DNA from 4 places in the Acidovorax radicis genome. Region 2 is predicted to be linked to each of the others. Evidence: predicted binding sites of a transcription regulator. Region 2 holds the regulator's gene; each other region holds the start of a gene.
What was found. Region 2 encodes sigma-54, which starts transcription at its own class of promoters, with help from an activator protein. Its sites were predicted from a motif close to TGGCANGNAANCTGCTTT; they were not measured.
Positions count from the first base shown of each region.

Region 1 (7,487 bases), 1.5 Mb from region 2:
CCCCCGCCCATTCTCATGCCACCTTGCGCTTGGGTGCCGTTTTGTAGTGGGTGGAATACAGCGTAGCCCCCACAAAGGTCAGCCCACCCACCACGTTACCCAACACGGTAGGCAACTCATTCCAGATCAGGTAGTCCAGCAGCGTGAATTTGCCGCCCAGCATCAGGCCTGTGGGGAACAAAAACATGTTGACGATCGAGTGCTCAAAGCCCATATAGAAGAAGACCATCACGGGCATCCACATGCCAATGGCTTTGCCCGACACGGTGGTGGACATCATTGCGGCGACCACGCCAGTGGACACCATCCAGTTGCACATCACGGCGCGAATGAACAGTGTGAGCATGCCAGCTGCACCGTGTGCTGCGTAGCCCAGGGTGCGACCTTCGCCGATGTGCCCCAGCTTCTCGCCCACCGCGCTGGGGGCCTCGGTGAAACCGAAGGTGAAGATGATGGACATGAACAAGGCCACCGTGAGCGCACCGGCAAAATTGCCGCAGAAGACCAAGCCCCAGTTGCGCATCACGCCAGCCCAGGTAGCCCCCGGGCGTTTGTCAAACACCGCCAAGGGGGCGAGCGTGAAAACCCCCGTCAACAGATCAAACCCCAACAGATAGAGCAAGATGAAACCCACCGGGAACAGGATTGCACCCGCCAGCGCATTGCCGGTATTGACAGTCACGCTGACCGCAAACGCGGCAGACAGCGCGAGGATGGCACCAGCCATGTAGGAGCGGATCAGCGTGTCGCGGGTAGACATCAGCAGCTTGGATTCACCGGAATCGACCATCTTGGTCACGAACTCGGCAGGGGCGAGATAGGCCATTTGATTTCCTTGGGGACGGAGACGGGGGGCCTCCTGCTGCCGTGCGGCAAAGGAGGCACAAGAGATTTCAATCGCATATGCAGCGCCCAGCCGTATGAAGGCCCAAAGCGATAGGGACGCCGTTATCCCCGGTTGCACGATTGCGCGATCGCGTGACATGCGGAAACCCGCAAAAAACCCAAAGCCGCCGTTAGCCCGAGCCGCATCACCTACCAGCAAGTTCCATTCCGTGTTTGCGCCCTATGCCTCGCACTCAAAAAACAAGCGGATGCACAGCTGTTGGGCATGCCCTACCAGACGGAACACATCCAGTGCAAGCAGGCACCAAAGTGGTGGTTGGGGATGCGAAGGAGAGCCGCAGTGCCTCAGGGCCGGTTGGCTGATGGCAACGCGAACGTCAGATCAGGCAGGGACAGCGTGGCCTCTGCCACCTCCACAAGACGCCGATTTTGGTCCATGGAGGTTTTTTGCAGCACCCGAAACGCGACCTCTTCATTCATGCCAAGCCGGGCCATCAGCACACCTTTGGCCCGCTCGATCACCTTGCGTTCGTTGAGGGTGCGGCGAGCGGCTTCGAGTTCGGCCTCCATGCTCGCCATGCGGCTGGACTGGGCCCTCAAGAGCTCCACCAGCGAGGCGGTGTCAACCCCTGTGCCGGCCCTGCCCAAGGGCTCAGGCAAAGCCCCAGGTGCGGCAGACGTACTAAAAAATCGGTCCACCGATTGCGTGCGTGGCGGCGGATTGTTGCGCAGGCCGTGCAGCATGCCACGCGAGTCAAGCAGGTCTTGCTGGGCTTGCGCGATGCGCACCGCGCAGTCTTCGCGAAGACGTTTGACCAATTCAAACTGAATTTGCCACAGTGCATCGATGCGGCCAGAGCACACGTCAAACCAGGCATCGATAAGGTCACTGTCCAGTGGCGCGCCTGGTTTGGCCACACACAGCGTGCGCCGCAGACGCTCAAGCTGCGCCACACCGGCGGACAGTTGCGCCTGCTCCCAACGGGCGCGCAGCACGGGTTCTGCAAACTCGCCGAACACACGCAGGCTGCGCTCCTGGGCGTCGATAAGGTGCAACACCCGCTGTTGGTGCTCTTCGCTCATGCTGCCCGTCGCATACAGCAGCGCGCCCACCGCACGCTCCTGTGCCGCCTCTTCCTGGGCCTGCACCAGGTGGAGCAAGGCCACCAACAGGCGCGACACGCTGGGCAGGTCTGCCGCGTCGGCCACATGAAACACCAGCTCGACCAGGCCGGCAATCAGATGGCTGTAGGCAGCCACCGAATCATGGGGACTCATGGCCTGGCGCTCGATCTGGCCGCGCAGCGCAGGGAGCGATTCGATACCGAGCAGCGCCCACGCCATCAGAGACAGCGTCTTGGCCGTGGCCCCTTGCGCGGGCTCGGAATGCTCGGCAAAAACATCGCGCAGCCGTGCCTCCAGGGGGGCCACCTCGTCCACAATTTTGCGGCGCATGTCCACAAACCGTTGCGCGTTGGATGCCAGATAAATGCCCGAGGCCCCGCGCTCGCGCTGCAGCCCCTGAATGAGTTGACCAATCACATCCACCAGCTCCGCACGGCGGGCTAGGCGGCCAACAGCATCAATCTCCAACTGCCTGGAGCGCAGCACCAGCTGGGACACAGACAAGGGCAACACCGTTTCGTACATGCAAGATTCCTGGACAGGGCTATGAGAGCAGGCGATTGAACCGGTCAAGCAACCGCCACACTGACGCGGCCACCGTCCACACGCACACCATGGGTACGAACCGATTGCCCGGGCACCTCCAGGCACTCGCCAGTGTGCAGGTCAAAATGGTTCTTGTACATCGGCGAGGCCACCACCACACGGTCTCCGAGCGTGCCGAGCAACCCACGGGCCAGCACGCTGGCCCCGGACTTCGGGTCTACGTTGTCGATGGCAAAAAAACGACCGTCGCCAGTGCGAAAAACGGCGACGTGTTGACGGGCCACCAGTGCACACACGCCGGTGTCAGGGCAGATGTCATCCACCGCGCAAACGTCCGTCCAGGTCAGGGAATGATTTTTCATGGCGTATCTCCGGGTCAGGATCAAGACAAGGCCAGGCTGAGCTTGTCGGGCGCTGGGGCTGCAGGTAGCGTGCGTTCGTCTGCACGGGCTGGACGAATCTGGCCGCGCTCTTGCACGAAAACCACATGCTCATCGGTTTGGTTGCTGTTGACGAAGGAGCGAAAGCGTTTGCGGGTTTCGGGGTCATTGACCGCCGTTTTCCATTCGCACTGGTAAGTGTTGACGATATGCTGCATTTGCGCCTCCAGCTCGTCGCACAGACCCAGACTGTCATGGACCAAAACGTCCGTCAGATATTCAAGGCCCCCTTCAAGGTTCTCGCGCCAGGTGCTGGTGCGCTGCAAACGGTCTGCGGTGCGCACATAAAACATGAGCACGCGGTCTATCATGCGCACCAGATTTTCTTTGTTCAGGTCTGACGCAAACAGCTCAGCGTGGCGCGGCTTCATGCCCCCGTTGCCGCAGATATACAGGTTCCAGCCCTTGTCGGTGGCGATGATGCCGATGTCCTTACCCTGTGCCTCGGCACACTCGCGTGTGCAGCCCGACACGCCGAATTTGATCTTGTGCGGTGACCGCAGGCCCTTGTAACGATGCTCCAGCTCCACAGCCAAGCCCACGCTGTCGCCGACGCCGTAGCGGCACCAGGTGGAACCGACGCAGCTTTTGACAGTACGCAGCGATTTGCCATAGGCATGGCCAGACTCGAATCCCGCAGCGATCAGCTCCTCCCAGATCACCGGCAGTTGTTCGACGCGTGCGCCAAACAGGTCCACACGCTGGCCGCCAGTGACCTTGGTGTACAGGCCATATTTTTTGGCCACCTGCCCCACAGCAATAAGACCATCTGGAGTCACCTCGCCACCGGGCATGCGCGGCACCACCGAATAGGTGCCATCTTTTTGAATGTTGCCCAGGTAGTAGTCGTTGCTGTCCTGAAGACTGGCGAGGTCCTTCTTCAGCACGAATTCGTTCCAACAGGATGCAAAAACACTGGCAGCCACGGGTTTGCAGACGTCGCAGCCCAAGCCCTTGCCATGCTGGGCCAGCAGTTGTTCAAAACTGCGGATGTTGCCCACGCGCACCAGGTGGTAAATCTCCTGGCGCGAATGCGCAAAATGCTCGCACACATGGTTATTGACCGCCATGCCGAGGCGGGCCATTTCCATCTTCATGACCTGGGTGACCAACGGTACACAGCCGCCGCAGGTGGCGCCGGCCTTGTTGCAGGCTTTGATGCCCGCCATGGTGGTAACACCGTCGCCCACAGCGGCACAAATCGCGCCTTTGGTCACGTTGTTGCAAGAACATATCTGCGCCGTGTCAGGCAAAACGTCCACCCCCAAGCCGGGCCTGGCGTTGCCATCACTCGAAGGCAGTATCAGGAACTCAGGCTCAGCAGGCAACGTAATGCCGTGGATCACCATCTGCAGCAGCGTGCCGTATTCAGCCGCATCGCCAATCAACACAGCGCCCAGAAGTTTTTTACCGTCCTCACTAACGACGATCTTCTTGTAGACCTGGCGCCGCTCATCCACATACTGACAAGCACGGCTGTGCGGCGTGCGGCCATGGGCGTCGCCGATGCTGGCAACGTCCACCCCCATCAGCTTCAGTTTGGTGCTCAGATCAGCACCCGCAAAAGACGCCTCGACATCCCCCGCGATATGGCGGGCCGCCACGCGAGCCATGTCGTAACCGGGAGCAACCAGACCAAAGGTTTGCTCGCTCCAGGATGCGCACTCGCCAATGGCATACACATGGTGATCGCTGGTGCGGCATGTGTTGTCAATCGCAACGCCGCCGCGTGGACCGATAGCCAGCACACACTGGCGTGCCAGTTCATCGCGAGGACGTATTCCCGCTGAAAAAACAATCATGTCGGTTTCGAGGTAAGAGTCGTCCGCAAACTTCATGCGGTGGCGTGCCCGAGCGCCGTCCGTGATCTCTTGGGTGTTGCGGCCCGTATGCACCTGCACCCCTAGCGCCTCGATCTTGGAGCACAGCATGCGCCCGCCCCCTTCATCCACCTGCACCGCCATCAACCGCGGAGCAAACTCGACCACATGGGTTTCAAGGCCCATGTCCCGCAAGGCTTTTGCGCACTCAAGCCCGAGCAGGCCGCCACCGACCACCACACCCGACGCCGACTTTGCGCCGCTCGCCTTCATGGCCTCCAGATCCTCGATCGTTCGGTACACAAAACAATGCGGCCGGTCGCGGCCGGGCACCTGTGGAACGAATGGGCTGGACCCTGTCGCCAATACCAGTTTGTCGTAAGCAAAGACCTCGCCGGTGACCGTCGTCACGGTGCGGATGCGCCTGTCTATGGAGGCAGCGCGTGTTGCCAGACGAAGAGAAAACCCCGTACGCTCAAAAAAACCCTCCTCCACCAGAGAGAGATCCTCAGCAGTGGTCCCACTGAAAAACGCCGACAGATGAACCCGGTCATAAGCGGGCCTGGGCTCTTCACACAATACCGTCACGTCCAGATCGGACAACCCGGTTTCCGCCAGGCTTTCCAGAAATTTGTGACCGACCATTCCATGGCCAATAAGAACGATCTTCATGTTTTCTCTTCCTGCGATGGTCCGTGCGCCGCAAAATGCCGAGGCGGGATGCTTGCGTGGCCTGCCACCCAGGGCGACCTGTCGCAACACATCTCACCGCAGCGCATAGCGCCTGCCGAGAATGGAACAACCCAACGGCAAGCTCAAAGCTCCACCGTTCGTTTGGGGTTCCGCCATCGTTAGCGGAGAATTTCAACCGGTCTGAAAGCAGCTTCACTGACAGACTTCACCATGTTCAGCAAAATCTGTGCCGATATGCCGACCCATGCAGATGCATGGACGCGTACTGGTCGCGTTGACCTGCGCCATGGGCAGATACGGACACGCGAGCATCTGCGTCACGGATGATGTGCATCAATGCAGTGCGACCGCCGTCACCAAATTGGGGAATTGCGCGCCGCTGGCCGGGTAGCGCGGGCCAGGCACCGTCGTTCTGCGTTGCCCCGCAAATTGGATGGCCGTCGGAAAGGCTGGGCAACGAGCGCGACATACCGCCTGCGGCGGCACGGCCTGGAGCGCACAACGCTACAACGTGCCACCGGCAATAGGCGCAGATCATTCCCGCGACGGGAATGATCTTTTTTGGTTTGCAATCACGCCCGAGTCGGGCAGACTGGGTGTACTGCAGTCGGCGCTTTGCCACGGTTCGGGCAATGGGGCAGGCCGCGCCTTAAAGACAAGGCCCTACGACACACCAACTTTTAAATACGGATGGATCACCATGAGCACCGAACGCAGGGAATCGGCCGACCGCCGCAGCGGCAAAGACCGCCGAGAGACAGAAGATGGCCCCCCAACCAGCTTTGAGCGGCGGCGCACCGTGGAAGCCCGGCAGCCCGAGTTGACGGAGTTGCACCTCAGCGAGGACGAACTCAAGGCGTTGGGTTTTGTGGAGGCACACAAACCAGACCCCGCAAAACCTGCTTGACAGCAGTTGGCCAATGCCTTGCTCCAAGGTGTCGGCCCCATGGACAAAAAAAAGGGCTGGCGCAAACGCCAACCCCTTTTCCCCTTGAATAACTCGCTCTACCAATCACGCAGGGGCCTGGTGGGCCCCTGCCCGATCAGAAGCGCCAGCCCAGACCCACGCCCACCAGAACAGGGTCCACCTTGAAAGTGCCCAACTGCACACCGCCAGCCGACACATCGGTTTTGATGAAGACCTTCTTCACGTCGAAATTCAGATACAGATTTTTGGCCAGCGGAATATCCACACCAACCTGCAGCGCAGCACCCACGCTGTTGCGATCAATGTCAACACCTGCGGGCAGGTTCACGCTTGAGAAACGCGTGTAGTTCAAACCTGCGCCCACGTAGGGCTTAAAACCAGCGGTGTCAAAGTGGTATTGCACCAGCAGCGAAGGCGGCAAATGCTTGAGGGTGCCGATCGCCGTGCCACCTGCGCTCAGCGTGTGCTTTTGTGGCACCGTGAGAACCAATTCGGCTGCGATGTTCTTGTTGAAAAAATACGTGACGTCCACTTCGGGGATCGTCTTGTTGTTGATCGACAGCCCCAGTGATGTGCTGTCCTTGTTGGCACTGTCCAGGTGCACCGCGCGTGCGCGGACCATCCAGGGGCCCTCAGCTTGTTGCGCCAGCACTGCACCCGAGGAACACACACACAAAATTGCTACCGCCAGGAGATTCTTTTTCATATTGATTTCGCATCGGTTGGACGGGGACGACCCCCGTGCATGCATTGAACCGCTGCGCCCTCCCGGGGGCCTTGCCTTAAGTCAAACCTCCGTACTTACCCTTGGCTCCGGGTATGACATATATCAAGGTGCCAACGACTTGCCACGGATGCGCTGCACCAGCTTGACACCCACCAGCACCAAGCCACCAGCAACGATACCCACCACGGCGTTCAGGAGATTTGGCACAAGCACGCTCACCAGCGATGCCCAAAACCCGGAAACCACCTGCGCAGCAGCGGCACCAGCGCCCTCCACCAGATGGTGAAGGGCCGGTATGCCATGCACCAAAATTCCGCCCCCAACGAGGAACATCGCGGCCGTGCCAGCAATCGACAAGGCCT
Region 1 is NZ_CP075184.1:3,073,476-3,080,962, forward strand. Features, by position in the region: gene KI609_RS14020 (formate/nitrite transporter family protein) at 14-826, opposite strand; gene KI609_RS14025 (nitrate- and nitrite sensing domain-containing protein) at 1,192-2,496, opposite strand; gene nirD (nitrite reductase small subunit NirD) at 2,541-2,879, opposite strand; gene nirB (nitrite reductase large subunit NirB) at 2,900-5,449, opposite strand; gene KI609_RS14040 (hypothetical protein) at 6,171-6,377, shown strand; gene KI609_RS14045 (OmpW/AlkL family protein) at 6,514-7,104, opposite strand; gene KI609_RS14050 (DUF808 domain-containing protein) at 7,228-7,487, opposite strand, start outside.
Region 1: a site for sigma-54 is predicted at 5,685-5,702, ahead of nirB (nitrite reductase large subunit NirB). Genes of this name have one in related genera too.

Region 2 (7,487 bases):
CGACAAGGACCGCGTCATGCGCAAGCAGGACGGCACCTACACCTACTTCGTGCCCGACGTGGCCTACCACATCGCCAAGTGGGAGCGTGGCTTTACCAAGGTGGTGAACATCCAGGGCACCGACCACCACGGCACCATCGCCCGTGTGCGCGCCGGCCTGCAGGCGGCCGATGTGGGCATCCCGCAGGGTTACCCCGACTACGTGCTGCACACCATGGTGCGCGTGGTCAAGGGCGGCGAAGAGGTCAAGATCAGCAAGCGCGCGGGCAGCTACGTCACGCTGCGCGACCTGATCGAATGGACCAGCAAGGACGCTGTGCGTTTCTTTTTGCTCAGCCGCAAGCCCGATACCGAGTACACCTTCGACGTGGACCTGGCCGTGGCGCAGAACAACGACAACCCGGTGTATTACGTGCAATACGCGCATGCGCGCATCTGCTCGGTGCTGCGCGCCTGGCAAGAAGCCGGTGGCGGCGATGTGGCGTCGCTCAAGGATGTGGATCTGTCGGCCCTCGAGGGCCCCCAAGCCCAGGCGCTGATGCTGCAACTGGCCAAGTACCCCGAAATGCTCACGGCCGCGGCCGACGGTGAAGCACCGCACGATGTGACTTTCTACCTGCGCGATCTGGCCGCCAGCTACCACAGCTATTACGACGCTGAGCGCATCCTGGTGGACGATGAAATCGTCAAGCGCGCGCGTCTGGCCCTTGTCGCCGCCACGGCGCAGGTATTGCACAATGGTTTGGCCGTGCTGGGAGTTTCAGCCCCAGCCAGAATGTGAGCAATAACTTAGATTATGAAAAAGCAACAGACAGGCGGGACCGTCATCGGCTTCATCGTCGGTGTCATTGTGGGCCTGGGAGCCGCTTTGGCCGTGGCGGTCTACGTGACCAAGGTGCCCGTGCCCTTCCTCAACAAGGGCAATGGCCGGGGTGTCGACATGGATGCCGCGGAATCCCAGAAAAACAAGAACTGGGACCCCAACGCCCCGCTCTATGGCAAAAACCCCGCGCGGCCCGTGACCCCAGCGCCCGCCGCCACGCCCGCCGTGGCTGGTGTGGCGTCGGCGCCCGCGCCTGGTAACGTTGCTGTCGCGCCAGTGGCTCCCAAGCCGGCCGCCAGCAAGCCTGAAGCCGCCAAAGCCGAGAGCAAACCGGGCGCAGACCCGCTGGGCGATCTGGCCGTGGCCAAGGCTGCGGCCAAGGGCAATGTGGACCCGTTTGACTATTTTGTGCAGGCCGGTGCGTTTCGCACCCAGCCCGACGCCGATGCGCAACGCGCCAAGCTGGCGATGCTGGGGTGGGAGGCCCGTGTGAGCGAGCGTGAGCAAAATGGCCGGCCCGTGTTTCGCGTGCGTGTAGGCCCCTTTACCAAGCGTGACGACGCCGAGCAGCTCAAAGACAAACTTGTCACTGCCGGGGTAGAGTCTGCGCTGGTGCGCGTGCAGCGCTAGCGCGCCAGCCAATCAATGGCCCGGTTGCTTCCACCGCGTTGTCAATGCCTGGGCCGGGCGTGTGTTGGTGAGGTCTGAACTTTTTGCGTGGGCATGGCTCACATTCCCCATACTGAACCAGGAGAGTCTTTTTCATGAAACGCCGTGAGTTTTCTTTGTCTACCGCCTCTGCGGTTGCCGCTTCTGCCCTGACGCTGCCCATGGCCCCTGCGGCGTTGGCCCAGGCCCGCCAGTTCAAAGAGGGTAAAGACTACAAGCGGCTCGACAAGCCCGTGGCACCCGAGGCGCCTGCTGGCAAGGTCGATGTAATCGAGTTCTTCTGGTACAGCTGCCCCCACTGCAACGCTTTTGAACCCACGCTGGATGCCTGGGTGAAAACAGCCCCTAAGGACCTGGCCATCCGCCGCGTCCCTGTGGCGTTCAATGCCAGCTTTGTGCCACAACAAAAGTTGTATTACGCCCTCGAAGGCATGGGCAAGCTTGACGATGTCCACGTCAAAGTGTTCCGTGCGATCCATGTGGAAAAGCAAAAACTTGCCAAGGATGATGAAATCTTTGCCTGGATCGGCAAGCAGGGCCTGGATGTTGCCAAGTTCAAGGAGGTCTACAACTCCTTCAGCGTGTCCAACCAGGTGCGCCGCGCTTCCCAGTTGCAGGATGCCTATGGGGTGGAAGGCGTTCCGTCCATGGGTGTGGCGGGCAAGTACTACACCGACGGCACCATGGCGGGCAGCATGCAGACCGTGCTGCAGGTGGTGGAATCCTTGGCTGCGACGGCCCGCAAAGGCTGAATGTTCCAGTGGCCGCACGCAGGCGTTGCAACCTGTGGCGGCTACATACCCCCTCAAAACTGCTCGCTCGCGCGGGCTTTTTTGTGGCCGGGCCACTCCAAGACAAAAAACAAAAAAAGCGGCCCCTTCGGGCGGGGGTACGCTGTTCAGCGCGGGAACATTTTGTTTTTTATACCCCTCCCGGCGGTGACGAGCCCCTGCCGCTTTGTGCACGCAAGATGCTCTGTGGTGAATGGGGGGCTTTTATTGCACGGTGGGTGCCCTTGGTGGCTACAATGACTGCAAGATTCGTGCCCTATGAAAAATCGCAGCCTCCTCCCGATCCTCCTGCTCACGGCCTTGGCCGGTGTCCATGGTGCCGTCCATGCCGAAAAGGCCGACCGCGCCAAGCCCATGAACATCGAGGCGGATGCCCTGCGCCACGATGAGCTCAAGCAGACCAGCGTGTTCACGGGCCGCGTGGTCATGACCAAGGGTTCCATCGTGCTGCGCGGTGCGCGGCTGGATGTGCGCCAGGACGCTGACGGTTACCAGTACGGCGTGGTCACGGCAGAAGCGGGTAAACGCGCGTTTTTCCGCCAGAAGCGCGACACGTTGCCGGGCGCCCCCGATGAGTTCATCGAGGGAGAAAGCGAAACCATCGAATACGACGGCAAGGCCGACAACGTGCGTTTCATCACCCGCGCCGAATTGCGCCGCTACCGGGGCTCCGCGCTCAGCGATGAGATCACCGGTGCCGTGATCGTCTACAACAACCTCACGGACGTGTTTACAGTGGACGGCCAGCGTACCCGCTCCACCAATGCAGCCGGTGATGTGCCCACCCCTGGCAGCCGCGTACGCGCAGTGCTCGCGCCCAAGGATCCGCCGCCCGGTGCTGCCGCCCCTTCGCCCGCAGCACCCTCGTCGGGCCCGGGGTTGCGGCCGAGCAACAGCCTCAGCGGCGGCGCCAAGTGAGCGCGCGGCCTGAGGTGTCCGGCGCTGACTCCCGGCCGGGCAGTCGCCTGGAAGTGCAGCATCTTGCCAAGTCATATGGCAGCCGCAAGGTGGTCAAGGACGTGTCGCTGGTCGTGCAAAAAGGCGAAGTTGTCGGGTTGCTCGGCCCCAACGGCGCTGGCAAGACCACGTCGTTTTACATGATCGTCGGGCTGGTGCGCAGCGATGCCGGCGACATCCGCATCGATGGGCACTCGGTGGCTGACATGCCTATCCACCGCCGGTCTCGCCTGGGGCTGTCGTATCTGCCCCAAGAGGCGTCCATCTTCAGAAAGCTGTCGGTGCAAGAGAACGTGCGCGCCGTGCTGGAGTTGCAGCATGACGACAACGGCAAGCCTCTGGCGCGTGCGGTGATCGAAGAGCGCCTCACCGCATTGCTGCAGGAACTGCGCGTGGAGCACCTGCGCGACTCCTCCGCGCTGGCCTTGTCCGGTGGCGAACGCCGGCGTGTCGAGATTGCGCGCGCCCTGGCCACGCAGCCGCGTTTTATCCTGCTGGACGAACCCTTCGCCGGTATCGACCCCATTGCCGTGATCGAGATCCAGCGCATCATCGGCTTTCTCAAGGCGCGCGGCATCGGGGTGCTCATCACTGACCACAACGTGCGCGAGACGCTGGGCATTTGCGACCACGCCTTCATCATCAGTGATGGCAGCGTGCTGGCCCAGGGCACACCGTCAGAGATCGTGGACAACCCCGAGGTGCGGCGCGTTTACCTCGGCGAACATTTCCGCATGTGAGCATGGTCCTCACGCAATGAAGCCTGGTCTCTCGCTGCGCGTTTCGCAGCACCTTGCACTGACACCCCAGCTCCAGCAGTCCATTCGGCTGCTGCAGTTGTCCACGCTTGAACTGTCGCAAGAGGTCGAGCAGATGCTCGACGAAAACCCCTTTCTGGACCGCACGGACGAAGAGGCACCGCGCGAAGAGTTTGGCCTGGACGCGGCCGACACGCCTGCGCAGGCCGACGACTACAGCGCCGATGATGCTCTTTATTTAGGAGCTGCTAGCGCAATCACCACAAGCGCTGAGGGCCAAAATGATGCTGAATCTTCAGGCGGCGGCGCTGAAGAACCCGACTGGAACGGCGACGGCACCGTGGAAATGGCTCCCAACGACGCCGAATGGGGCGGCGATGCGCCCGCCCGCAATCGCAACGACTCCGAAGGCGACGAGGCCGACGCCACCGAGCTGGCCCGCTCACACGAGTCGCTGACGGCCTTCTTGCATCGCCAGGCGCTGGCGCTGCGCCTGTCCGAGATCGACCGCGCCGCGCTGAGGTTTCTCATCGAGTCGCTCACCGACGACGGCTATCTTGAAGATTCACTCGAAGAGCTCGCCATCAGCCTGGCCGGTCCCGATGATCTGGCACAGATCGAAGAGCTGGTGCACCGATTTACCGTGGCCCAGCGCCTGCTGCAAAGCCTCGAACCCACGGGGGTGGGCGCTCGCAACCTCGCCGAATGCCTCACGCTGCAGCTCAACGCATTGGCCCGCGGAGAAGACGGCGACGGTGATGCCGACCCCGACACCGTGCAGACCGCGCTGCGCATCTGCCAGCAGCCGCTGGAGATGCTGGCCCGCCGCGACATCCGCCGCCTCACCCAGCTGTGTGGCGATGGCGAGGAGCGCACACGCGCCGCCATGGCCCTGATCGCGCGGCTGGAGCCCCGCCCCGGGCGCAGGTTCGTGGATGTGGAGCGCAACATCATCGTGCCCGACGTCATTGTGCGCAAAGCCGGGCGTGCCAATGGGCGCGATGGTCAGCACAACTTCATCGTCAGCCTCAACCCCGACGTAATGCCGCGCCTGCGCGTGCACGACATCTACGCTGGCGCCCTGCGCGGCCACAAGGGCGGCGAGGGCCATCAGGGCATGCAGCAGCGGCTGCAGGAGGCGCGCTGGTTCATCAAGAACATCCAGCAGCGCTTTGACACCATCTTGCGTGTGTCGCGCGCGATCGTCGAGCGGCAAAAGAACTTTTTCACCCACGGTGAGCTGGCCATGCGCCCCCTGGTGCTGCGCGACATTGCCGATGAGTTGGGCCTGCACGAATCCACCATCAGCCGCGTCACCACCGCCAAATACATGGCCACGCCGATTGGCACCTACGAGCTGAAATATTTCTTCGGATCGGGCCTGGGCACCGAGACCGGTGGCAATGCATCGAGCACCGCCGTGCGCGCGCTCATCAAGCAGTTCGTGGCGGCCGAGAGCCCCACCAAACCATTGTCCGACAGCCAGATCGCCGAAATGCTCAAGGAGCAGGGCATTGAATGCGCGCGCCGCACCGTGGCCAAATACCGCGAGGCGCTCAAAATTGCGCCAGCCAATCTGCGCAAGGCGCTGTAGCCGATTTCTTTCAGGGCGGCGCGCATGAAGGCGCGGCGCACGTTACAAGTGCGCAGCACTCGGCCAAGTGGCGCCAGTGCCGCACCTAACGAGCTGGCCCTGTATCCCCGTACGTTTTCCCTCTGACACCGCCCATGGCACGCATCGTTTTTGACCTCCATTCGCACTTCGGTTTTGCCACCGAAATGCAGATCTACATCAGCCACGTCAACCAAGGCGGGCATCTGGACAACGCGCAACTGCTGAGCCTCGTGTCCGAAGCGCGCGTGCGGTTTTTCCAGTCGCTGGGTTACCCTGAGGCCGACGTGGGTGGTTTGTCCATTGTGGTGGGCGACATCGTGGCGCAGTACAAGTCCGAGGGCTTTCATGGCGAGACGATGTGTGTGGAGATGACCCCATCGGATTTCAACCGTTATGGTTTCGATCTCGTGTTCCGAATGACTGAAAAGTCCCGGCGCCGCGAGGTGGCGCGCGGCAAGATTGGCATCGTTTTCATCGGCAGGGCCGGCCGCAAGGTGGCGCCTATTCCCGACTCCATTCACCAATTGCTGCTGCAGCGTGCGGCGTCCGGCGGCACCCCTGCCGCCCTTTGAACGATGCGCGTATCCTTGCATCCCGTCTTATGAACCAACTCCAACTTTTCCTCCCCTGCGCCGCCGGCGTCGAGAGCTACCTGGCCGACGAAGTACACGCCATCACCGGCCTCACGGGGCAAGACCTGCTCATGGGCCGCGGCGGTGTGCTGCTGAAGGCCTCATGGCGCGATGCGCTGCTGCTGAACCTGCACAGCCGCCTGGCCCAGCGCGTGCTGGTGCAGCTGGCGCACCGCCCGTACCGTTCCGAGAACGACCTGTATGCCGCCGCGAGCGATGTGGCCTGGGAGATCTGGTTCACCACGCGCCAGACCTTCAAGGTCGAAGTGACGGCGCAGCACAGCCCGCTGCAGAGCCTCAATTTCGCGGGCCTCAAGGTCAAGGATGCGGTGGCCGATCGCTTTCGCGCCAAGAGCGGCGTGCGCCCCGATGTGAATACGCAGTGGCCCGATGTGCGCATCCACCTGCACCTGACCACCGACGAAGCCACCATCTACATCGACACCTCGGGCGAGCCGCTGTTCAAGCGCGGCTGGCGCAATGTGAGCGAAGGCGGGGCCAAGGGTGATGCACCCCTGAAAGAAACCCTGGCTGCCGCGATGATCGCCGCCAGCGGGTGGGACCCGCTGGGCGACAACCCCGTTCCTTTGTACGATCCCTGCTGCGGCAGCGGCACCATTGCCATCGAGGCCGCGCAGATCGCCTGCCGCATCCCGGCGGGTTTGCAGCGGCGCTTTGCCTTCGAGAAACTGCTGCCATTCCAGTCGCATGTCTGGGATGCTATTAAAAATGAAGCTGAAGGTGCAATCCAGGAAAGCGCTGTACCCATATTTGGCAGTGATATTGCGTTTCGGATGGTTGACTTTGCCGAGCGCAATGCCGAACGTGCCGGTGTGGCGCATGCGGTGCAACTGCGCGGCGGCGACGCCTTGCAGCGCATGCCGCCTTGCGAGCAGCCCGGCGTCATGCTGCTCAACCCGCCTTATGGCGAGCGTATTGCCGCCGCAGGCGCTGCGGGGCGCAATGCGGGCGAGCGCGCTGCCGACCGTGCCCAGGGCATGGCTGTGGGCCGTGAAGAGGCACACACCGAGGATGGTGGCGAGTTCTTCGCTCAACTGGCCGCCCACTGGAAGAAGAACTACAGTGGTTGGACGGCCTGGATGCTCACCCCCGACCTCAAGCTGCCCAGCAAGATGCGCCTGAAGGAATCGCGGCGCGTGCCCATGTGGAACGGCCCCATTGAATGCCGCATGTTCCGCTTCGACATGATCAAGGGCGCGGTGCGCGACCGCGCCGCCAAGG
Region 2 is NZ_CP075184.1:4,575,943-4,583,429, reverse strand. Features, by position in the region: gene argS (arginine--tRNA ligase) at 1-781, shown strand, start outside; gene KI609_RS21015 (SPOR domain-containing protein) at 797-1,453, shown strand; gene KI609_RS21010 (thiol:disulfide interchange protein DsbA/DsbL) at 1,588-2,244, shown strand; gene lptA (lipopolysaccharide transport periplasmic protein LptA) at 2,542-3,201, shown strand; gene lptB (LPS export ABC transporter ATP-binding protein) at 3,198-3,980, shown strand; gene KI609_RS20995 (RNA polymerase factor sigma-54) at 3,997-5,592, shown strand; gene KI609_RS20990 (acyl-CoA thioesterase) at 5,727-6,185, shown strand; gene KI609_RS20985 (THUMP domain-containing class I SAM-dependent RNA methyltransferase) at 6,215-7,487, shown strand, end outside.

Region 3 (7,487 bases), 780 kb from region 2:
ATCTTCAGTAAGCAGGCAGCGCCAAGGTGTCAGCGCAGCGCGTGCTCTGCGCGTGCACCGCGAATTGCCTAGAAACGATCTCAGAGGGCCGCTGGCGCCGTCTCGGCAGAAGGGGACAACTGGCTGAACACCAGTGCCGCCACGATCAGCGCCGCGCCGCTCAAGCCGGCCCAACCCAGCTGCTCTCCCAGCAGCACCCAAGCCGTCAGTGCCGCGAAGACAGGCTCCAGCCCAAAAACGATGGCACTGCGCATGGCATCCACGCGCTGCTGTCCCCAGGCTTGTAGTGTCACCACCAAAACACTGGCGAGCAGGCCCAGATACAAAAGTGCGATCCATGCGTTGGTGGGCAGATGTGCGGCCGATGCCGTCCAGTCGCTGCCACCGTCGCGCACGCACAGTGCCAGGGTCGATGCCGCTGCCATTACCGCCGCCTGTGCGGCCGCCATGCGGGTGGCCCGCAGCGGTTGTTTGGCGGTGCGCCGGGCGCATTCCTCCAGCACGAGGATGTAAATGGCATAAAACACGGTGCTGGACAAGGTGAGCGTATCGCCCAGGTTCCAGGGGGCATCCTCATGAAACATCAATACCATGCCCGCCAGGGCCATGCCACACGCGGCCCACAACTGCCAGCCGTAGCGGCGGCCCATCACGGCCATTGCGATGAGTGGTACCACCAGCACATTGAGCCCGGTGACGAATGCATTGCGATTGCTGCTGGTGCGCGCCAGCCCCTCGATTTGCAGCCAGAAGGCCATGAACAGCAACACGCCCAGAGCGCAGCCCCACAGCTTTTCATGGCGGCGCATACCCCACCACAGCGGACCAAGAACCACAAGCGCGATGAGAAATCGCCACCAAATGATCTGTAGGGCATCGAGCTCGGTGGTGAGCAATTTCATCGCGGGAAAGGTGGTGCCCCACACCATCGTCACTAACAGCAAGGCCACGAGGCCGGAACGTTCTGGGCGCATAAAGAAACTGGGCTGGCCGGTTTAGCAGCCAACCTGAAAAAGAAACAAATACAACGTGAAGACCAACGACGGTTTGGCCGTCCGGCACGCTGGCGGTATGTCGCACTGTCCTTGGGGTGGCCCCGCAGGCTCACCCCCACGGGGCGTCATTCAAGCCAACGAGCCAGCCACGCCTCCAAGCACTGTTCATGCGCTGCTCGGTGACCCGCGCTGCACGGATGCTGGACTGCGTCCCCATCGACTCTTTGGCGACCAGATCAAAGATCCTTGTGCCTCTGAATGAAACCCAGGGTGATGGTCTTGGATTCCCGCGAAGCCCTGTCAAGCGCAAGCGTGTTGGCGGCGCCAGACCGACCTGCTTCTCAGTTGCTCATGCGGCCGATAAAAGCGCGAATGCGGTCGTTGGCAGGGTTGTTGAAAAACTCTTGGGGCGGCGCATCATGAATGATGCATCCCTGGTCGAAGAACATGACACGGTCGGCCACTTCGCGGGCAAAACCCATCTCGTGAGTAACCACAATCATGGTCATGCCGCCGCGCGCCAGTTCGCGCATGACGTCCAGCACCTCTTGCACCATCTCGGGGTCGAGCGCCGAGGTGGGCTCATCAAACAGCATCACCTTCGGAGCCATGGCCAGTGCCCGTGCAATCGCCACCCGTTGCTGCTGGCCGCCCGACAGTTGCCAGGGGTACTTGTGCGCGTGGTCCTGCATGCCCACGCGGCGCAGCAGGGCCATGGCCTGCGCGTTGGCCTTGGCTCGGGGGATATGGCGGATACGGCGTGGCGCCAGCGTCACGTTGTCCAGGACCGACATGTGACCGAACAGGTTGAACTGCTGGAACACCATGCCCACCTCGCTGCGCTGCTTTTGCAGCGTCTGCTGGTCGTCGGTGACTTCTACGCCGTCGATGGTGATATGCCCTGAGTCATGAGGCTCCAGCCGGTTGATGGCACGCAGCAGCGTGCTCTTGCCGGAGCCCGACGCACCAATGATCACCGTGACCTCGCCCGTGTTGAACACGGTGGAGACCTCGCGCAGCACCTGGTGGGCACCGAACGCTTTGCAGACCCGATCGGCCACAATAAATGGGGTAGGTGCACTCATTGGTTGCGCCCTTCCACGTCAAAGCGGTACTCGACGGCATTCGATATCTGGGTGACCAAGGTGGTCAGCAGCAGATAGGTCACGGCCACGGTCGTGAGCGTGGCGATGGGCTGAAATGTGGCCGACTGAATGCGGTTGCCCACATTGGTCAGCTCCACCACGCCGATGGCGTAGGCCAGCGAAGAATCCTTGAGCAGCGCCACGAAGTTGCTGACCAGCGGGGGCAGCGAGATCTTGAATGCCTGCGGAAACACCACATCCATGAAGACCGACATGCGCCCCAGACCCAGGGCTCTGGCGGCTTCGGTCTGACCACGGGGCACCGCCAGCAGGCCTGCGCGCACCGCTTCGGCGTTGTAGGCGCCGACATTCAGTCCCAGGGCCACCACAGCGGCCGCGAAATCGGGCAGATTGGCGCCAGGCACCAGCACCGGCAGCGCGAAATAGACGAACAGAATCTGCACCAGCAGTGGCGTACCGCGGATGGCCCAGATGTAGAAGCTGGCGATCCAGCGCAACCCGATCCAGCGGGCGGTGCGAGCCAGTGCGGCGGCCGTGCCCAGCACCAGGCCGACGCTGCCACTCGTCAGCGTGAGCCACAGAGTGGTGCGAGCGCCGTCGGAGAAAGCCTGGGCATTGGGGCCGATGGGATCGGGGAAGAACGAGAGCAGCCAGCCGAGCAGGGCCAGCGCGAGCACCATCAGCACAAGGGCTGTCACCAGCGTGGCATTGCTGCGTTGCTGGCGGCTCCACTGTGGGGGCCAGATTGCGGTCAGCATGGAAATGAGGCCGGCGCCCGTGGCCTTCCGTCAAGGAGGGCCACGGGCGCCGGAAGGTCCTTCTAGGTCAGGTTATTTCGCGCAGCGCACGTCTTCGTTGAAATACTTCTTGGAGATGGCGGCATAGCTGCCATCGGCCAGGACCTCGTCGAAGGCCTTGTTCCAGGCCTCAGCCAGACCGGTGTTGCCCTTGGTCACTGCAGGAGCGATGCGCTCAACGAACAACATGTCGCCCAGCTTGAAGCCCGCCTTGGCGTTCTTGGCGGCGGCTTCCTTGGCAACAAACTTGTCGCTCACCCAGGCGTCCACGCGTTTGGAGATGAGGGCACGCTGCGCGTCGGTGTCTTGCGGGAAGTTCTTCACGTCCTTCACACCGGTGAGCTTCTGCACGTTTTGCAGGTAGCTGGTGCCGGTCTGTACGGCCACGGTCTTGCCTGTCAGGTCAGCGGCGGTGCGGATTTTGGGGTCCAGCGCGACAATGATGCCACCCGAACAGTAGTGGGGCGCGGCGAACGTGACGGCCTTGGAGCGCTCTTCGGTCACGCCGTGCGAGGCGATGACAACGTCCCAGCGGTCTTGTGCCAGGCCGGTCAGCAGGGCGTCAAAGCCCAGCGTTTTCCATTCCAGCTTTACACCCATTTTCTTGACCACGGCTTCTGCCACTTCAACTTCAAACCCGGTCAGCTTGGTGCCCTGGAAAAAATTGAAGGGTGCAAACTGGCCCTCTGTTGCGATGACGATCTTGCCGTCTTTTTTGATCTCTTCCACGGACCGGGCCTGAACGGCGAATGCGGCGCAAAGCGCGAGGGCGGTGGCGGCAACCTTGAACAATTTCATGGAAAACGTCCTGTCGGGGGTATCTCAGGTACAAAAAAACCGGCAGGCGGGTAAGCCGGCCGGAGGCGGGGTTTGTTGATGCGGTCATCGCAAATGGCGAATCCTGCCGTCATCAAGTGGTAACGATTATAAATATGCGGAATTTTCACTTGGCGCAGTTGATGGCTCCAAGCTGCATTTTGTGTGCCAAATCACAACAGGTTTAGAGGGGTTTCACCGAGTGGGACAACACCAGTGAATAGAGCCATGTGCTCCGCACCGGCCTTTGCACACCGCTGACCTGCGCTTCACCGCAAAAAAGCGTCATAGCCCGTTTTCAAGATGAGGGCGCTCACCACCACGACGAAGATGCCCCGCACGAACCCGGTGCCATGCTTGAGTGCCAGGTGGGTGCCCAGCAGGCTGCCCACCACATTGGCGATGGCCAGCGTCACGGCAAAGTGCCACCACACATGCCCCTTGGCCGCGAACAGCAAGATGGCCGCAATATTGGTGGCGCAGTTGAGCAGCTTGGCCGATGCCGAGGCATTGAGAAAGTCGTAACCCAGCAGGCGCACAAAAAGAAAAACGAAAAAACTGCCCGTACCAGGCCCGAAGAAGCCGTCATAAAACCCGATGGTCACACCCACCAGGCTGGCGACGAGGACCTCCTGGCGGCCTGCGAAGCGGGGAGTGTGGTGCCGGCCCAGTTCTTTCTTGGCCAGGGTGTAGGCCAGCACGCCCAGCAGCACCAGCGGCAGCAGCTTGCGTAGAAAGTCGGCGGACATGATCGTGACCGCCCATGCGCCAGCAAATGAGCCCACAAACCCTGCGCCCGCCGCTGGCAGCATGGCGGTCCAACGAACGTGGACCCGTCGGCTGTATTGCCACGTGGCCATCGCCGTGCCCCACACCGAGGCGGCCTTGTTGGTTCCCAGCAGCGTGGCCGGTGGCGCGGCCGGAAACGCTGCAAAAAGAGCTGGGACCATCACCAGTCCGCCCCCACCCACAATTGCATCCACAAAACCTGCGAGCAGCGAGGCCAAGGTGATAAAAATCCATTCCATCGCAGGATTGTCGCACCTTGCTAGCTATCGATTGAGGAGCATTTGGCGGGGCGTTGGGTACCGAATGCGCAGATAACAGGCAAGAAAAAGGCGCTGGGATCGCCAGCGCCTGGAAAAAAGTCACACCTCATTGGGTGTTTGAATTTTGGTAGTTGATTAGAAGATGTCTCCTCGGGCCCCTCGCTTTGGCACACCGGAGCGCGCTTTCGAGTGACGTGACTTTAACGGCTGCACTTCGCTGGTGCATTGGTGGTTTCCCGACCCCCTTTGCAGGGCGTCCGTAGCTGCTTTTGCCCCGAATCGGGGGGCGTTGGTTGGCATGGCTCGTGCAACGCGCTTGTAACAATTTGCGAAAGGCAGCATATATGCGGGCATTCATGCACCGGTTGATGGCAATTGTCTGGTTGAGTCTCGGGTTGTACGCCAGTGCAATGGCCCAGACAGCGCCGCAGGCCACGGCGAACCCTGCCCCCCAGGCGGTGGCGACAGCCGCTGCGGCGCCACTGAAGCGCCCCACGCTGGTGGCCCAGGACACCGTGAGCGCGGCCGATACCGCATGGATGTTGACGTCCACCGCCTTGGTGCTGTTGATGACGCTGCCGGGCATTGCCCTGTTTTATGCCGGTATGGTGCGAAAGAAGAACGTGCTCAATACCATGGCGAGCGTGGTGGCCATCGCTGCACTGGTCAGTCTGTTGTGGTTTGCGGCGGGGTATTCGCTGGCTTTTACGCCAAGCAGCGCGTGGCTGGGCGGCTGGGAGCGCGCAGGGTTCACGGGGCTCGACTTCGATCTGGCAGGCGGCAAGCTGGCCGTGAGCCATGTGGCACCGCACATCCCCGAGTCGGTGTACGCCATGTTCCAGCTCACGTTCGCCATCATCACCGCCGCGCTGCTGGTGGGCGCGTTGGTCGAGCGCATGCGGTTTTCCGCCATGCTTATCTTCATTGGTCTGTGGAGCCTGCTGGTCTATGCCCCCGTGGCGCATTGGGTGTGGGAGCCCGGCGGCTGGCTCGCCCAGATGGGTGCGCTCGACTTTGCCGGGGGCTCGGTGGTGCATGTGAATGCGGGCGTGGCCGGGCTGGTGTGCGCCTGGTTCCTGGGCCGCCGCACGGGCTATGGTCGCGAGCCCTTCGAACCCTACAACCTGGGGCTCACTATGGCGGGCGCCGGCATGCTGTGGGTGGGCTGGTTTGGCTTCAACGCCGGCTCTGCCGTGGCGGCGGACGGGCGCGCCGGTCTGGCGATGGCGGTGACGCACCTGGCGGCAGCGGCAGGTGCCTTGTCGTGGATGCTGGGCGAATGGGTGGTGCGGGGCCGCCCGTCCTTGCTGGGGCTGTGCTCTGGTCTGGTGGCGGGGCTGGTGGCCATCACACCGGCTGCGGGTTTTGTCACGCTGCGCTCTGCGGTGGTGATTGGGCTGGTGGCCGGGCTGGCGTGCTACTGGGGCGCCACGGGGCTCAAGCGGCTGCTGCGGGTGGATGACTCGCTGGACGTTTTTGGTGTGCATGGCATCGGTGGCATTGTGGGCTCGCTGCTCACGGGCGTGCTGGCCAACAAGACGGTGGGAGGGGGGCCGGGCAGTTTGCTGACCCAGGCCATCGGTGTGGGTGCCGTGATGGCCTACAGCCTGGTGGTGACGGCCCTTTTGCTGTGGCTTATCAACTTTGCGATGGGATTGCGTGTAGACCCGCAGAGCGAGCAGACCGGGCTCGACATTGCCCAGCACCGCGAACGCCTGGGCGGATAGATGCAAGCCCCCCAGAGCCGCTTCGCGGCTGCTCCCTGGAGGGGACACCACCCGTGGCTTGGCAAAGCCAGTTCCACGGGGGCTCTGGCCTGGGCAGCGCCAGTGTCAGTGTCATGCCCAGCGATCGGTGCGCAGCGCAATGGATGACTGAAATGCAGTAAGGAGCCCCACGATGTCCGATTCCGACAAGCTCGCCATTGCGGCCCATTTGCATGTGTTGCTGCGCCGCAAGACGGGGCGTGTGACCGATACCGAATGGATGGCAGTCAACGCCGACTATGCGCTGGAGATTGTGCGGTTTGCGCGCCAGCGTGCCCGGGAAGACGCCGTGCCCGAGTTGGCCGAGTGGGCCGACCGCCTGGACCACGCCATCCATGCCGCACCAACCGTTGCACCACACCGCCCGATGAAGGACGTGGTAACGCAGGCCGTGCGCCAGCACATGGAACCACCGCCACCCCCGCCCAGCCCGCCGCAGCCCGCGCCAGAGCTGCCGCGCTACGTGGGTGGCATCCGGTGAAGTCGGCACCACCCACGGGCCCTTGCCCGGCGTAGGCTCTTGGGGAGGGCGTCAGAGTGCCGTTTTGCGCGCCTGCAGGATCCACTCAGCGGCTTTCTCGGCCAGCATGAGGGTTGGCGAATTGGTGTTGCCGCTGGTGATGGTCGGCATGGCGCCTGCGTCCACCACCCGCAGGCCGGCAATGCCGCGCACGCGCATCTGAGCGTCGAGCACCGCCATCGGGTCCTCGTCGCGCCCCATCTTGGTGGTGCCCACGGGGTGGAAGATGGTGGTGGCAATGTCGCCAGCCAGGCGGGCCAGGTCTTCGTCGCTTTCAAACTGCACGCCGGGCTTCCACTCCTCGGGCCGGTATTTGGCCAGGGCGGGCTGGGCCGCGATGCGGCGCGTCACGCGCAGGCTGTCGGCGGCCACCTGGCGGTCTTCGGGCGTGGAGAGATAGTTGGGCGCGATGGCGGGCGCGGCCTTGAAGTCGGCGCT
Region 3 is NZ_CP075184.1:357,720-365,206, forward strand. Features, by position in the region: gene mrdA (penicillin-binding protein 2) at 1-1, shown strand, start outside; gene KI609_RS01565 (DMT family transporter) at 81-974, opposite strand; gene KI609_RS01570 (amino acid ABC transporter ATP-binding protein) at 1,337-2,080, opposite strand; gene KI609_RS01575 (amino acid ABC transporter permease) at 2,077-2,859, opposite strand; gene KI609_RS01580 (ABC transporter substrate-binding protein) at 2,932-3,696, opposite strand; gene KI609_RS01585 (sulfite exporter TauE/SafE family protein) at 3,984-4,742, opposite strand; gene KI609_RS01590 (ammonium transporter) at 5,108-6,490, shown strand; gene KI609_RS01595 (hypothetical protein) at 6,663-7,010, shown strand; gene KI609_RS01600 (GMC family oxidoreductase) at 7,062-7,487, opposite strand, start outside.
Region 3: a site for sigma-54 is predicted at 5,058-5,075, ahead of KI609_RS01590 (ammonium transporter). Genes of this name have one in related genera too.

Region 4 (7,487 bases), 2.3 Mb from region 2:
TCCCTTGTCTTTGAAGCGTTGCGGATCGGAGATTGGGGTGCTAAATATCAAAATGTTGCGTGTTCCGGCGCCGCCTCTTGGGGTGCCCAGAGCTACACTTCTCCGCTCTGTTGAAAGTGGTTGTGTGAAGTTTTTTTCTATAACACGTGCGTGCGTGGTCCTCATTGGACTGTCCGTGAATGTAGCGTTTGCGGCGATTCCCCCCTTGTTTGTGCTGAATTCTCTGGAAGCCAGCGTCAGTGTGATTGATCCTCTGACCTGGGCCGAAACCAGCCGGATATCTACCGGAAAAGAGCCGCATCATCTGTACCTCACTCCAGATGAAAAATCGCTCATCGTCGCCAATGCGTTGAGTGATACCTTGACCTTTCTGGATCCCCGGACCGCCCAGGTGCAGCGTACGATACAAGGCATCGTTGACCCCTACCATCTGCGGTTCAGTCCCGACATGAAGTGGTTCATCACTGCGGCGAACAGGCTCAATCACATCGATTTTTACCGATGGGACGGTAAGGACTTGAATCTTGTTCGACGGGTGGCTACGGGGCGTACACCGAGCCATCTCTGGATCGACAGCCGCAGCACTACCGTGTATTCGACCATGCAGGACAGCGATGAGTTGATTGCCGTCGACATCGCAACGCAGACAATCAAATGGCGCGTTCACACGGGTGCCATGCCCGCTGATGTGTTTGGGAGCGCTGACGACAAACGGATTTTCGTGGGCCTTACCGGTAGCGACAGTGTGGAAGTGTTTGATGTCTCCGGACCGCAGCCCGTGAGCATCAAGAAGATCAAGACGGGCAATGGGGCGCATGCTTTTCGCTCCGCCGGGGATGGGCGCCACCTTTATGTGAGCAATCGTGTCGCTAACTCCATCAGCAAGATCGATCTGGTGACGCAACAGGTGGTTGAATCCTATCCAGTGCCTGGAGGCCCGGACTGTATGGACGTTTCGGCCGACGGCCGGTTCATCTATGTCAGCTCACGGTGGGCGCGCAAACTGTCGGTGGTGGACACCGAGGCCAAGAAGGTGGTGCGCCAGGTGACGGTTGGCAAGTCGCCCCATGGTGTCTGGACCCTGCAACACGCGCGGCGTTGAAAGAGCAGGATGCGTGCACGTTTGACGGCCTCTGGCAACCATGTGCGCGGGTATACGATTGCTATTCTATTGATAGCTGGTTGCGCTTGTACATCAAGCGCTAATGCCCAAAAAGACTGTGATAAGCCGGTGTATCTGACGTTTGATACCGGCCACATGGAGATCGCACCGCTGGTGGCTGATGTGCTCAAGCGCCAACAAGTGAAGGTGACTTTCTTTGCGGCGAATGAACGCACCAAGCTAGGTGATGGCAGTCTCGGGGATTATTGGGCCCCGTGGTGGCGCGCCCGGGCCGCAGAGGGGCACGAGTTTGCGTCGCACACCTGGAACCACACCTATTGGCGAGCGGACTTTGGTAAGACCCGGCCGCCTTCATTTCGAGTGCGTCCGACGGCAGGAGCCCGGGAGGGCCAGACCTTTGTGATGTCTGCGCCTGAGTATTGCGAGGAAATTCGCCGTGCTTCGGATCGCCTCCAGGTGGTGACGGGCAAGGTGCCATTGCCGCTGTTTCGTGCACCTGGTGGAAAAACATCCCCCCTCCTGCTGGAGAGTGCGCAGGCCTGCGGATTCACGCATGTGGGTTGGTCGCCTGCCGGGTTTCTGGGTGACGAACTGCCGAGCGAGACGGCAAGCAATGAAACCCTCTTGCAAAAGGCGTTGCGTGATATACGCAGCGGCGATATTTTGCTGGCCCATCTGGGAATCTGGTCTCGCAGGGATCCATGGGCGCCCGCAGTGCTGGAGCCTTTGATTGCCGGGCTCAAACAGCAGGGCTTTTGCTTTCGTACCTTGCGCGAGCATCCTGATTTTGCCAAGCGCGTGGGGCGTTGACATGGCAACCTCCTGACGGGTTGCAGATGCGAGTGCGGCGGGAATATCTATTGGGGCTACCTCGGGCCGTGCCCGGCGGATAGCGGTGGACGGGTTTGGAAGGGTTGCGCAATGGGATGGCTTGGATGGCTCGGCAGTTGTTTTGATGGTGTGCAGCAATGGTTTTTTGAAAATCTGCTGCAGCCGCTGATGTTTTCGATGGGTTTGGCCAGTCTGCTGGAAAACGGCTACGAAGCCGCTGGCTGGCTTCTGGTGGGGGTGCTGCAGTTGGTGGTGATTGTGGTGGTGATCGGACCGCTGCAACGCCTGTGGCCGGTGGAACCCATCACAGACCGGGCGACGATTCGCACGGATATTCTCTACACCCTCATTCATCGGTTGGGTCTGTTTCGGCTGGCACTTTTTTTCACGGTCGACCCATTGGCAGACCGGTTGTTTGGTTCGCTACGGGTTGCTGGAATCAGCACGTTCCATATGGACGGTCTTTGGCCCGGAGTCACCGATATAGGCTGGGTCAGCTTGCTGCTCTATTTGGTGGTGTTTGATTTCGTGAATTACTGGATTCACCGGGGACAGCACCATTTTGAATGGTGGTGGCGCCTGCATTCTTTGCACCATGCCCAGCAACAGATGACCATGTGGAGCGACAACCGCAACCACCTGCTGGATGACGTGATTCGGGATGCGATCCTTGTTGCGGTGGCCCAGGTCATCGGGGTCGCACCGGGGCAGTTCATTGCCATCGTGGCCATCACCCAGCTCAGCGAAAGCTTTCAGCATGCCAATGTGCGCATGTGGTTTGGTCGATGGGGCGAGCGGTTGTGGATCAGCCCGCGTTTTCACCGGCGGCACCACAGCATTGGCATAGGCCATGAAACCGTCAAGGTAGCCTCTGCCGATGCGCAGTCTCCCGGAACGCGTGTGGTGCTCGGTGGTCACAATTTTGGTGTGCTGTTTCCTTGGTGGGACATGCTGATGCACACGGCCAATTTTGAGCTGCGTTATGACGCTACGGGCGTGCGCGACCAGGTCGAGCCCGCCGCCGCCGACGGCCCATTGCGGGACTACGGGCAGGGCTTCTGGTCCCAGCAGTGGCTGGGGGTTTTGCGGTTGTTTGGCAAGGCCTGAAGCCACGCAGAGCGCTCAGGGTATGCTTGCGCCAATGGGCTTACTTTTTGATTCTTTCTGGCGCGCGGCCGCCTATTGCATGCGGCCACGCGTGATGGCGTTGTCACTGCTGCCGCTGCTGCTGATGGCGGCATTGGCTCTTGGATTGGGGCATTTCTACTGGGATGCGGCGGTGCGCTTCATGCATTCGTTGCTGGAGTCGTCGGCGCTGCTGGCCAGCATCTGGAGCTGGCTGCAGGGATGGGGGCTGGGGGACGTGACTTCGGTGATGGCTCCCCTGATGGTCGTGCTGGCGGTGGCACCGGTGCTTGTGGTGGTCTCGTTATTGTTGGTGGCGGTGTTGATGACACCGGCGTTGGTGTCCCTGGTGGCCAATCGCCGCTTCCCGAATCTGGAGCGCAAGAAGGGTGGTTCGTTTGTGGCCAGCGTGGCCTGGTCGCTGGGCTCCACATTGCTGGCGTTGGTGGCGCTTGTCGTGTCTGTCCCGCTGTGGCTGGTGCCGCCCCTGGTGCTTGTGTTGCCGCCATTGATCTGGGGGTGGCTGACCTACCGTGTGATGGCCTTTGATGCGCTGGCGGAGCATGCCAGCAAAGACGAGCGGCGGGAGATATTTCGCCGCCATCGCGCCAGTCTGCTGGGCATCGGCATTCTGACGGGCTATCTGGGTGCCGCACCCAGCGTGGTGTGGGCGTCTGGTGTGGTGTTTGCCGCAGCGTTTTTTGTTCTTGTGCCGTTAGCCATCTGGATATACACCCTGGTTTTCGCGTTTTCGTCGCTTTGGTTCACGCACTATGGGCTGGCTGCTTTGCAGCGCCTCCGGGCTGAGACTTCCACTGGTGTTGGTGTTGCCGCTGCACCAGGGCCCCATTACCATATGGGCAGCCCTGACAACCCTGCACTGGCCAGCGCGGAAAGCCCTGTGGTCGCGCCTTCATCCGAATTCCCCGCAAGCGGAGCCCCAACGCCATGACCCCAACCTTCGGCCTCATCATCGTGGGCGATGAAATACTGTCTGGCAAACGCGCAGACAAACACCTGCCCAAAGTGATTGAACTCCTCTCAGGACGCGGTCTGGCATTGGCATATGCAGACTATGTGGGCGACAACCCGGATAGGATCACGTCCACGCTGCAACGGGCCTTTGCTTCAGGCGATGTGGTGTTCTCGTGTGGAGGCATTGGCGCCACGCCCGACGACCATACAAGGCAATGTGCGGCGCGCGCCTTGGGCAGCGACTTGGAGCTTCATGCCGAAGCCGAGGTATTGATTCGCGAGCGAATGCGGGATGTCGCGCGTGAGCAGGGTGTCCCCTATGAGGCAGATCGTCCTGACAACATCCACCGCCTCAATATGGGGATGTTCCCTGCAGGTGCCCGCATCATCCCCAATCCCTACAACAAGATTCCGGGCTTCAGCTGTAATGGCGTCGGTGCCGGGGCCGTGCACTTTGTGCCAGGTTTCCCTGTAATGGCGTGGCCCATGATCGAATGGGTGCTGGACCACCGTTACGCCGACCATTTCAATCGCACGCCGCAAACCGAACAATCCGTGGTGGTGTACGGCGCCATGGAGGCTGCTTTGACACCGCTCATGCAGCGCATCGAAACCAAACATCCACAGGTGCGTGTATTCAGTTTGCCCAGCGTGGATCATCCACAATACGGGCGGCATATTGAGCTAGGCGTCAAAGGCCCGGCATCGGCTGTCCCAGCCGCCTGGCAGCAACTCAAAGATGGATTGCACAAATTTGGTGCGCAGCTTGGCCCTGAATTGGTGCGAAATCTTTGATGTATGCCTCGCACAATGGTTTGCACTGCTTTGGTGCATTGACGGAGTTCCGTGTCGTCGCCTAGTTCGTAGTGCCCTTTCGTAGTGCGGTTGATGCACCGGGCTGGCACGCAAACTGCTTTTGTTTATTCAAACTCTTTTTTCAACAAGCGCTTTACCCAGGAGAACCTGATGGCCAAGACCGTTTCCGATGTGATGAAGATGGTGAAGGAGAACGAAGTCAAGTTCGTTGACTTCCGTTTTACCGATACCCGGGGCAAAGAACAGCACGTTACCGTGCCTGTGTCTCACTTCGACGAAGACAAGTTCACTTCGGGCCACGCGTTTGACGGTTCTTCCGTGGCTGGCTGGAAGGGCATTGAAGCGTCGGACATGCAGCTCATGCCCGACCCCAACACGGCCAACCTCGATCCGTTCTTTGAAGAAACCACGCTGTTCCTGCAGTGCGACGTGATCGAGCCTGGCGATGGCAAGGCCTACGACCGCGATCCACGCTCCATCGCCAAGCGCGCTGAAGCCTACCTCAAGGCCTCTGGCCTGGGCGACACGGCCTACTTCGGCCCAGAGCCTGAATTCTTTATCTTCGACGGCGTGCGCTGGTCCAACGAGCCCGGCAAGGTCATGTTCGAGATCGAAGAGTACGAAGCCCCCTGGAACTCGGGCGCCAAGCTCGAAGGCGGCAACCGTGGCCACCGTCCCACCGTCAAGGGCGGCTACTTTCCCGTGCCTCCCGTCGACAGCACGCAAGACATGCGCGCCGAGATGTCCCTGATTCTCGAATCCCTGGGCATCCCCGTCGAAGTGTTCCACCACGAAGTGGCGGGCGCTGGCCAAAACGAAATCGGCACGCGTTTCAGCACGCTGGTCGAGCGAGCTGACTGGACGCAGGTGCTGAAGTACGTGGTCTGGAACGTGGCCAACGCCTACGGCAAAACCGCCACCTTCATGCCCAAGCCCTACGCTGGCGACAACGGCTCCGGTATGCACGTGCACCAGTCCATCTGGAAAGACGGCAAGAACCTGTTCGCTGGCGACGGCTATGCGGGCCTGTCGGACTTCGCGCTGTACTACATCGGCGGCATCATCAAGCACGCACGTGCCCTGAACGCCATCACCAACCCCGGTACCAATTCGTACAAGCGTCTGGTGCCTGGCTATGAAGCCCCGGTGAAGCTGGCCTACTCGGCCCGCAACCGCTCGGCCTCGATCCGCATTCCTTACGTCGCCAACCCCAAGGGCCGCCGCATCGAAGCGCGCTTCCCCGATCCATCGGCCAACCCATACCTGTGCTTCTCGGCGCTGATGATGGCCGGCCTTGATGGCGTGGAAAACAAGATCCATCCCGGCGAAGCCGCCACGAAGGACCTGTACCATCTGCCGCCCGAAGAAGACAAGCTGGTGCCTACCGTATGCCACAGCCTGGACCAGGCGCTGGAATATCTCGACAAGGACCGCAGCTTCCTGACCAAGGGTGGTGTGTTCTCTGACGCCATGCTCGACGCATACATCGAGCTCAAGATGGGTGAAGTCACGCGTTTCCGCATGGCACCTCATCCCGTTGAATACGATATGTATTACTCGCTGTAATTGCCTGCCTGCAGGTCATTACGTTGGAAAGGCGGCGCAAGCCGCCTTTTTTTATGGAGCGTTGTCTATAGAGCGATCTCCTGCGGAACCTCATGGGCCCGTGTTGCCTCATTACCTTTACAACGCCCCTGGCAAGGTCGGCCGTTGTTGCGTTGGAGATGTGGGGGGATTCGGAGATACTCTCCTGTCCCCGGCATGTCAATGCGAGGAACCTGAATGAAATACACGCTCATCACCCTGCTACTCATCGTCTCTTCCGTTCCCGCAGCCCTGGCGCAAGACCGCATCTACCGCTGTGGCAACGAATACACCAACAACGCCAGCCAGTCCAAGGAGCGCGGCTGCAAACTGGTTGAAGGCGGAAACGTCACGGTTTTGCAGGGCAATCGCCCTGCGTCCGGTGCGGCCCCAGCTGCCAGTGGCGGCGCCGCTGCCACTTCGCCTTCCACGGCCCCCCGCGTGAGCAACAGTGACCAAAAAGCCCGTGACTCCGATGCACGGGCCATTCTGGAGTCTGAATTGCGCAAGGCCGAAGCGCGGTACGCAGAACTGGCGAAGGAATACAACAACGGTGCGCCTCAACGCAATGCGCTGGATCTGCGCAACCCGCAGCAATACATGGATCGGACTGCCGAGCTCAAGGCGAGCCTGGCCCGCAGTGAGAGCGACGTCGCAGGCATCAAGCGCGAGCTGGCACGACTGCCTGCCGCCGCTGCCAATTAACCAGCGCTGCTGCGTGTGAGCTCTTCTCCACCCCTTGCACCGTCCAGGCCAGGCTCCGGGCGGTTTCATTCGCTTGATCTGATGTCCACCCTGGTGGCCGTGTTGCGAGCCAGCGACGGTGCCGTGCAGTTTGCCAATGCCGCGCTGGAGAACACGCTGGGCCTGTCGCGGCGCACGCTGGAAGGGGCTGACTTCTCCGGCTTTTTTACCGACCCCGCGCTGCTGCAGACGGCGCTTGCGGGCGCACGTGGCAAAGACTTTGCCGCGCTGCGTTACGAAACCAGCCTCAAGCGCCTGCACCAGGAGCCAGTGCCGGTGCACGTGAGCG
Region 4 is NZ_CP075184.1:1,871,499-1,878,985, forward strand. Features, by position in the region: gene KI609_RS08560 (YncE family protein) at 125-1,102, shown strand; gene KI609_RS08565 (polysaccharide deacetylase family protein) at 1,112-1,933, shown strand; gene KI609_RS08570 (sterol desaturase family protein) at 2,045-3,061, shown strand; gene KI609_RS08575 (EI24 domain-containing protein) at 3,096-4,031, shown strand; gene KI609_RS08580 (competence/damage-inducible protein A) at 4,028-4,849, shown strand; gene glnA (type I glutamate--ammonia ligase) at 5,021-6,436, shown strand; gene KI609_RS08590 (hypothetical protein) at 6,653-7,159, shown strand; gene glnL (nitrogen regulation protein NR(II)) at 7,241-7,487, shown strand, end outside.
Region 4: a site for sigma-54 is predicted at 4,954-4,971, ahead of glnA (type I glutamate--ammonia ligase). Genes of this name have one in related genera too.